2 regions of the Rhizobium sp. ERR 1071 genome follow, and region 2 is predicted to be linked to the other one. Evidence: predicted binding sites of a transcription regulator. Region 2 holds the regulator's gene; the other holds the start of a gene.
What was found. Region 2 encodes LexA, which represses DNA repair genes until DNA is damaged. Its sites were predicted from a motif close to TGTTCNNNNTGTGTTCNG; they were not measured.

Region 1 (4,319 bases), on a different contig from region 2:
TGAGAGACGAATTGCGCATACTCAAGTCCTTGGCCGGGCCGTTTCCCTCGTTCGAGGCGGATCTGACACCTGACAATCCGCGAGACTTGTTTTCCGACTGGCTGCGCGATGCCATCGAGGGTGATATCAAGGAGCCGCATGCCATGGTGCTTTCCACGATCGACGAGGATGGCGCACCGGATGCTCGTGTTCTCATCCTGAAGAACCTCGACCAGCGTGGCTGGCACTTCGCAACACCAGGCAGGGGGCCGAAGGGCCGACAGATTGCCGCCAATCCCTCTGTGTCACTCACCTTCTATTGGCCGCAGCTCGGACGGCAGGTGCGATTGCGCGGAATGGCGTTTCAGGCTGAGGCGCATGAGCGCCATGCCGATTTCCGTGCACGCGCGCCGGGCGCCAAGGCGATTGCCCTGACCAAGCGGCAGAGCGAGGTTCTGGGTTCGTCGCAGGAGCTCGATGATGCATTGGCACTGCAGCATCGGCGGTTGCGGGACGAGCCCGATCTTGTTTCTGCAAATTGGGCGCTTTTCATCGTCATGCCGCATGAGGTCGAATTCTGGCAGGGCGATTCAGAGCGCCGCCACCATCGCTTGCGATATCGGCGTGAAAAGGCGGGCTGGCTGAAGGAGCGGCTCTGGCCTTGATGATTTTCGCTATGATGGCCGGGCTTCCGGTTCCCTTAGCTGGCACTATTGCCGTTTCCATACTAGCGGTTCGCCCGTATGTTTCCTCCATCGGACGAACAGCGGGCTTTCCGTCTTCGCCTGTTTGTTGCTCCGGGTGGAGAGGTTAGTCAGCCATCTTGACCGGTGGAATGGCAGATTATCATCCCTCAGATGCCGAGATCGAGCTGCGGCTGTGATCTCCCACTATCTGTCTCTTCGTTCGTCAAAGACGAAAGCGTGATGCCGAGCAGCCGGATTGGCCGCGTGAACGGGTGGACGGTTGCCAGAAGCGCCGACGCTGTTTCGAGGACAGCGCCGACGCCGGCGACCGGCAGGGAGCTTGTCCGACTACGTGTCGCCTGGGTAAAGTCCGAATATTTGATCTTCACGGTCACCGTCTTGGCGCTGAAACCGCCTGTTTCGCAGTAGCGCCAAACCTTCTGCGCAAGCGGCCGCAGTTCCGCCGTCGCCAGCTCTAGATCGTCGATATCCTCAACGAATGTGTCTTCTGCGCCTATGGATTTGCGAACCCGGTCCGGCTTTACCTGGCGCTCGTCGATGCCGCGGGCGATACCGTAGAAATAAGGGCCTGCCTTTCCAAAATGCTCCTGCAGGAAGGCGAGCGATTTCGATTTCAGATCTAGTCCGGTTTCGATCCCATATTTGTGCATCCGCTCGGCTGTCGCCGGCCCGACGCCATGGAATTTCTTGACGGGAAGCGTTTCGACGAAGGCCGGGCCATTCCTTGGCGTAATGACTGCCTGGCCGTTCGGCTTGTTGAGGTCGCTTGCCATTTTGGCGAGGAATTTGTTGTAGGAAATGCCGGCCGGAGCATTGAGGCCGGTGACCTGCTTGATCTTGGTCCGGATCTCCAGCGCGATCTCGGTGGCGATTTCCATCCCCTTGTGGTTCTGGGTGACGTCGAGATAGGCTTCGTCGAGCGACAGCGGCTCGATCATCGAAGTATATTCGGCAAAGATCTCGCGGATCTGCTGCGACACCGCCCTGTAGACGTCAAAGCGCGGCGGCACGAAAATCAGGTCCGGACATTTGCGTTTTGCGGTAACCGAAGGCATCGCCGAGTGAACGCCGAAGGCACGGGCCTCGTAGCTTGCGGCCGCCACGACGCCGCGTGCAGCCGACCCGCCGACCGCAAGCGGCTTGCCGCGCAGCTCCGGATTGTCCCGCTGCTCGACCGATGCATAGAATGCATCCATATCGACATGGATGATCTTCCGGACAGTGGTCGAGCTGGTGTCGTTCATGGCGGTCTCGGTCATTACACAGTAGGTTCAGCGCGGTCCGTTATTGCGGAAGCTGAAACAAATGCGGAACATATCATCCTCGATGACGATATCAAACCGGCTCGGTTGTCTTGCTAGGGAGAGGCGAGGAAATTGCCGCAGGCCAGCCATGCCGCAAACGGTACCTTGAGATGCGCGCAAGGCTTCTTATCTCTTGTCCGTCCCCCAATACGGAGCCTTGAGATGGGCCAAATCGCTACCGATCCACTTTCCGACTTGCTTATGGAGATCCTCCCGCCCGAGCGTGACGAGGAATCCCGAGCCGACGGCACCGCGTGTCTGTGCTGCCGCAGGCTGCGGTCGGCGAGGAAGATGGACGAAGACGGCTGCGGCATATGTGACGAATGCCTGGCTCCATGATCGACGGCGCGCCGCAGCTGCTGCCCGCCGAATTGTCGGGCTTCGAACATGCGCTTGCGAAGCTGCCTGACGGCTATTCGGAGGGGCATTTTCAAGGTCGCCCCTGGGGTGTGACGGTCAAGCGATCGGCCGACGGCAAACGGATCTGGCTCTATGGCGAGGAGCTTGGCGGGACCGATGTCGTCAGTTTCAATCTCTATATGCTCTCCGCAGCAAGCCTCACCCTCAAGCCCTGCGAAATGTCCTCGTCGAAGGTCATAGATTTTGTTTTGGGCTTCCTGCCGGCCCCGATGCGGCATCCAGTCTAAGCACGGAGTTGTGTTACGGCCGACAACAGGTCCTTCTGCTTCAGCGGGTGGAGAGCGGCGGCGGAGGCGGCTGCGTGGTTGAGCCGGGACCGAGCGAGCGCTGGACCATCACGGTATCGGCCCAGCGGCCGTAGCGATAGGCAACAGCCGGCAGCAGGCCGACGCGAACGAAGCCGAAGCGTTCGTGCAGGGCGAGCGAAGCGACGTTGTCCGCGTCGATATAGCCGATCATCTGTCGGAAGCCGGCCGCCGCGCAGGCGTCGATCAGTCCGCGCATGAGCAGGCTTCCGACACCCTGGCCGACATGGTCGTGATGCACATAGATCGAATGCTTGACGGTATAGCGATAGGCCGGGCGCTTGCGGAACAGCACCACATAGGCATAGCCGACGACCTTCTCACCCTCGATCGCGACGACATGCGGAAAGCGGCGGTCCTTCAAATTCTTGCGCCGTTCGCGCAGATCGTCCGGCTGCGGCGTGTCGCTATCATCGACCCCGGCTTCGACCCCGCGGTGAATATGACGGCGATAGATAGCCAGCATGGCATCGACGTCGCTCTCCCGGGATGGGCGAACGATGATTGTTTTATCCTGCTTCATGTCCGAACCTGAATTTCCAAGCCTATTCCGCGACAACGTAGGTATAGAGCCGGATTTTGCCGGATGCATCGATCTCGCGATAGAGGCCCTGGATCTCCACCTCGAAGCCGGGGAAGGTGTTGAAGCAGGTTTCGAACATTTTGAGATAGTCGATCATGGGCTTTGCCTGTTCCGTCAGGCGCTCGCCGGGCACGATGGTTGCAATCCCCGGGGGATAGACGACGAAGGGTGTCGTCGCGATGCGGCCGGCAATGGCGTCGATCGGCAGATAGTCGACATCGTTGCGCACCAGGCAGCGCGCGGCATCGTGCGGCGACATGGCGATCGGCGGCAGGTGTTCTGCGGAAAATTGCTTCGTCTGCAGGGCGCTGACATCGGCCTGACGAAAGAAATTGTGCATGTCAGCGCAAAGATCGCGCAGGCGCACGCCCGCATAACGGCCGGGACGGCGGCGGTAGAATTCCGGAATGGCCTCTTCCAGCAGCGCGTTGTCGTCATGAAGCTTTTTAAAGGCGACAAGGCCGCTGATCAGGGTGCCGGCCTTGCTGGCTTCGACACCGGGTGTGAGCAGGAAGAGCAGCGAATTGAGGTCGTTCTTTTCCGCGACGATACGGTTTTCGCGCAGATATTGCGCAACGACAGGCGCTGGAATGCCGTGTTCCGTATATTTTCCAGTCGCTCGATCAAAGCCGGGGGTAAGCAGGGTGAGCTTGTTCGGATCCGTCATGGCGAAACCCGGCTCCATGCTGGAAAAGCCGTGCCATGCCGCATCGGGTGTCAGGTGCCAGAAGGCGGGATTGGTGGCGAGCTGATCGGTCGCGACGCTCTCCCAAGGCACATCGTGCACAGCACCGGGGCTTGCCACATCAGGAATCGCGACCCGATCCGGCACGAAGGGCTCGAAGAACCAGCGGCGTTCGGGACGATGTTCCTTCTCCTCGAATTCGCGCCGTACGGCGCGGATTTTCTTGCGCAGTTCGATGCCGAGGCGGATCGTGTCGTCCCAAAGCACTTCGCCCGAACGGCCCTTCATCATCTGCGCGCCGACGTCGAGCGAGGCAAACAACGGATAGAAGGGCGA
Region 2 (4,319 bases):
TGTCGGTGATTGCGGTCATGATAGCTTCCTGCTCGCTGGTTTATAAATCGATTTAAATCGTCTTAATCGAAGGCGCGGAAATTACAATGGCGATCCGCGCCGCGATTTGGCACTCCTGCAGGCCCGTAACGTAAATTCATGTCAGCCTGTTGAATGCCGGCTACGTTTCAAGCCTTGGCAATGGCGTCGAAGGCCAGCAGCTTCTCCAGAAGCCGTGGCATATCCTTCAAATAGACCATGTTTGGGCCGTCGGACGGTGCATTGTCGGGATCCTCATGCGTCTCCACGAAGAGACCGGCAACGCCGACAGCGACGGCCGCGCGCGCCAGCGTCTCGACGAAGCGGCGGTCGCCGCCGGTCGAGCCGCCCTGCCCGCCAGGCTGCTGCACGGAATGGGTCGCATCGAAGATGACGGGCGCGCCCATCGCCGCCATGATCGGCAGCGAGCGCATATCCGAGACCAGCGTGTTGTAGCCGAAGGAGGCACCGCGCTCGCAGAGAAGAATATTCGGGTTGCCGCTGTCGTTCAGCTTGGCAAGCACGTTCTTCATGTCCCACGGCGCCAAGAACTGGCCTTTCTTGACGTTGACCACGCGGCCGGTCTTGGCGGCTGCAACCAAAAGATCGGTCTGGCGCGACAGAAAAGCAGGGATCTGCAGGATATCGACCGTCTTGGAAACGATGGCGCACTGCTCTTCCGTATGGATATCGGTCAGAACCGGAAAGCCATATTCCTTCTTCAGGTCTTCAAAGACTTCCAGCGCCTTTTCCAGGCCGATGCCACGCTTGCCTGACAGCGATGTGCGGTTCGCCTTGTCGAAGGAGGACTTGTAGACAAGGCCGATGCCCAGCTTGCCGCAGAGTTCCTTCAGGACGCCGGCAACCATGAACGCATGGTCGCGGCTTTCCATCTGGCAGGGGCCGGCAATCAGCGACAGCTTTGCAGTATTGGAAAAGAGGACCTTGGAGGCACCCTCGCCGACGGTGACTTCCGAATTCGTGCTCATATTATCTCCTCAAAGGCGAACAATGCGCCCTGACCGGGTGCCAACCTCGCCAATAGACGATTGTTCTTACGCGTATAGGTGACGCCGTTAGCAGTGAAATGCGACGATGTCACGGAAAGATCGCGCGTTTTGAAAAGGATTGCACGTGCTCTGAGCCCCGGATCATTCGTGCGAACAGGTAGATCATAGAATGCCTCCATTCCTTCCGGCGTCAAAATCTCCAGATCGGCATTGGCAGCCTTGATCGTCAGGCCAAAGGAATGCTCCATAATGCGCGGGCCACCGACAAGCTCCTCGAAGAAGCCGCGATAGGCCGCCGGCTTCGGCGCGCAAAGCGCTACCCGCGCGATACCAGTCACGCCGTTTTCGTGACGCTCGAGCACACTGCGGTCAGCCGGCAGCGGATTGATGCGCTGACAGCAGAAAGCGAGAAAATCCGGCGCGCGCAGATCGGCGGCGAAGGCAAGACGAAAACCGGCCGTGGTTTCCGTTCCATCCGGCATCTTCATCGGACGGGAGAAATCCAGCATTCGCCCCGCCGAAATCGCAGCCGCTTTGAAACGCTTATCATCCGCCACCGCATCATCCGTACCGAACACCACTGCCGAAAAGCCATTTTCGCCCACCCGGAAGCGATAGGCTTGATCGCGGGCAACAAAAACATTGCCATCCATGATGCTCTTCTCGCACTGCTCCGCAGACGCGACGCCCAGAGGTTCGAGATAGGTTTTATCGGCAAGGAAGACGCAGGCATTCTGCGTGCCAAAGGGATGGCGCGCATCTGGAGCCACTGTAAAACCGAGCTTGCCGAGGCGCTCGCGTGCCAAAGCGATATCGACGGTCGGCAGCACGAGATGATCCAGCGGATGCGGAGACGAAATCATGGCTTCTCCTGTTTGCTTGCCGAAGCAGATTTGCGCCCATCCCCCGCGCAATTCAAGATGGAAGCATGGAACACCCGGAGCACACGACATGGATCGAAGGCAATCTCGCAAACGTGATTGCTGATTCTCTGCCATGGCTGGCTCATGCAGCCGCGCGGCACGTTCATCCAAATGCTCGGCGCACGGGCTGAACGACAAAGTCGCGGAAGCGAGTAGAGCGGCATTTTTCTTATTTTTCCGTAAGTTAACGGAGACATAGCGCGCCGATGTTCCGAGCCGATCCATTCGCAAATGGCAATTATTTAACTGACCTCACAAGGCTTTACCGAAATTTAAGTACTTGCGGAACACATATGGAACATATAGTGTCCGTTCTGGATTTGTTTCGCAGCTTTTCTTGATTCTGGGGTTCCAAGACGATGTTGACGCGCAAGCAGCAGGAACTGCTTCTCTTCATTCACGAACGCATGAAGGAATCCGGTGTTCCACCATCCTTCGACGAGATGAAGGATGCATTGGATCTGGCATCGAAATCCGGTATTCATCGCCTGATCACGGCGCTGGAGGAGCGGGGCTTTATCCGCCGGCTGCCGAACCGGGCCAGAGCGCTCGAAGTCATCAAGCTTCCCGACGCCTATAATCCGAGCCTGCAGCAGCGCCGCGGCTTTTCTCCGAGCGTTATCGAAGGCAGCCTCGGAAAGCCGCAGCCCGTTGCCCCGCCCGCTCCGTCGAAGGTGGCAAATGACGATCACAATGGCTCGGCGTCGGTGCCCGTAATGGGCCGGATCGCTGCCGGTGTTCCGATTTCTGCCATCCAGAACAATACGCACGACATCACTGTTCCCGCCGACATGCTCGGCTCCGGCGAACATTATGCGCTTGAAGTTCGTGGGGATTCGATGATCGATGCCGGCATCTTCGACGGCGATACGGTCATCATCCGCAATTCGACGACGGCCAATCCCGGCGACATCGTCGTGGCGCTGGTCGATGACGAAGAGGCGACACTGAAGCGCTTCCGTCGCAAGGGTGCTTCCATCGCGCTTGAGGCTGCAAACCCGGCATACGAAACCCGCATCTTCGGACCGGATCGCGTGAAGGTCCAAGGCAAGCTCGTTGGCCTTATTCGCCGCTATCACTGACCGGTGAATTGTCGATGGCGGGTGACGTGGGCGCAATTGGCGCGTCGAATTTGCCGGTGCGCCAATCGTAGGTTCGATGCCTGGTCCAGGGACGCTGCGGGTTCTCGAATGCGGTTGAGAGGATGGGCTTGTCTCCGGTAAGCACCATTTCGATGGAGCCGGTTTTGCGCAATGTCGCACCGGTTATGAGCATCGCTCCGGAACGGCAATGGTCGAGCCGTAGCCGGATTGGCGTCACGATAATGTTCCCCGTGTCGCAAGCCGCAGGCAGGTAGGCCGCGTTTTCGATAGTGACCAATATCGCGCCGTTTTCAAGCATGGCCGCGCACCATGCTCCTTTCTGGCAGGCGAAACTGCCTTGCATGGTGCGGTCCAAGGCTTCTTCCATTGCGATACGGACCGCCTTCTGTTCTTCACTGTTCAATCGCTTATAACGATCTGCCTTGCCGATTTGTGGAAGTCGGCTGTCAGCCGGGAGCATGGTCGGAGGCTGATGGTCCGCCGCAACCAGTGCCTTTTGCCATTGTTCGAAAATGAAGGCCTGCGGTCTCTCGCGATTGGTCGCGAGTATATCGTCCTGGCGCAATGCGACCAGGACGCCATCTTCGGAGATCATCAGGTCGGGTTTCGGTACGCCAGATCCGAATGCCGCCAAGCCCATGGACAAGAGCGATAATAGCAGGCCCAGATGGCGAAGCCGGGTCCGCAATATGCTCATGATCAGGAAGCCGATAATGAATGTGGGCATCAGCCAGGCCGGCTGGCGACCGAAGGTAATGTCACCTCCCCAACCAGCTACGGTTCTTGCGATCATGATAACGAGTTCCAGTCCCTCTCCGGTGACTTTCCAGAAAGGCCCGTCGAGACCGAGCGGCATGAGCAGCATCGCCATCATCCCGAACGGCATAACGATGAAAGAAACGACGGGCATTGCCGCAAGGTTGGCGGCGAGCCCATATGTCGCCAACCGGTGAAAATGCTCGATCGAGAAGATAGCGGTCGATGCGCCACCGATGAACGAGGTCGACGTCACGCCTGCGAAGAAACGTGTGACGAACAATAGCGGACTTAGTACACGAAGGCGCGGCAGGATGTTTTCACGATGCCGCCGCCGTTTCCAGAGCGAATAGCCCGACACCAGCGCCAGCGTTGCGGCATAGGACATCTGGAAGCTCGGGCCGAGCACTTGCGACGGCGACAGTACAAGAATGACAATGGCAGAAAGTGCGACGTTGCGCAGACTGATCGATGGCCGATCGAAAAGCACGGCCACGAGCATGATCGCC

Region 1: the regulator LexA is predicted to act here: its motif matches at 1,984-2,001, upstream of dinB (DNA polymerase IV).

Annotation. Positions count from the first base shown of each region.
Region 1 covers NZ_VITM01000010.1:170,780-175,098, reverse strand. The annotation lists gene FBZ99_RS26680 (pyridoxine/pyridoxamine 5'-phosphate oxidase) at 1-644, shown strand, start outside; gene dinB (DNA polymerase IV) at 833-1,930, opposite strand; gene FBZ99_RS26670 (hypothetical protein) at 2,314-2,637, shown strand; gene FBZ99_RS26665 (GNAT family N-acetyltransferase) at 2,678-3,238, opposite strand; gene FBZ99_RS26660 (Orn/Lys/Arg decarboxylase N-terminal domain-containing protein) at 3,261-4,319, opposite strand, start outside.
Region 2 covers NZ_VITM01000001.1:441,712-446,030, forward strand. The annotation lists gene eno (phosphopyruvate hydratase) at 1-19, opposite strand, end outside; gene kdsA (3-deoxy-8-phosphooctulonate synthase) at 168-1,007, opposite strand; gene FBZ99_RS02225 (VOC family protein) at 1,004-1,891, opposite strand; gene lexA (transcriptional repressor LexA) at 2,311-3,033, shown strand; gene FBZ99_RS02235 (ComEC/Rec2 family competence protein) at 3,014-4,319, opposite strand, start outside.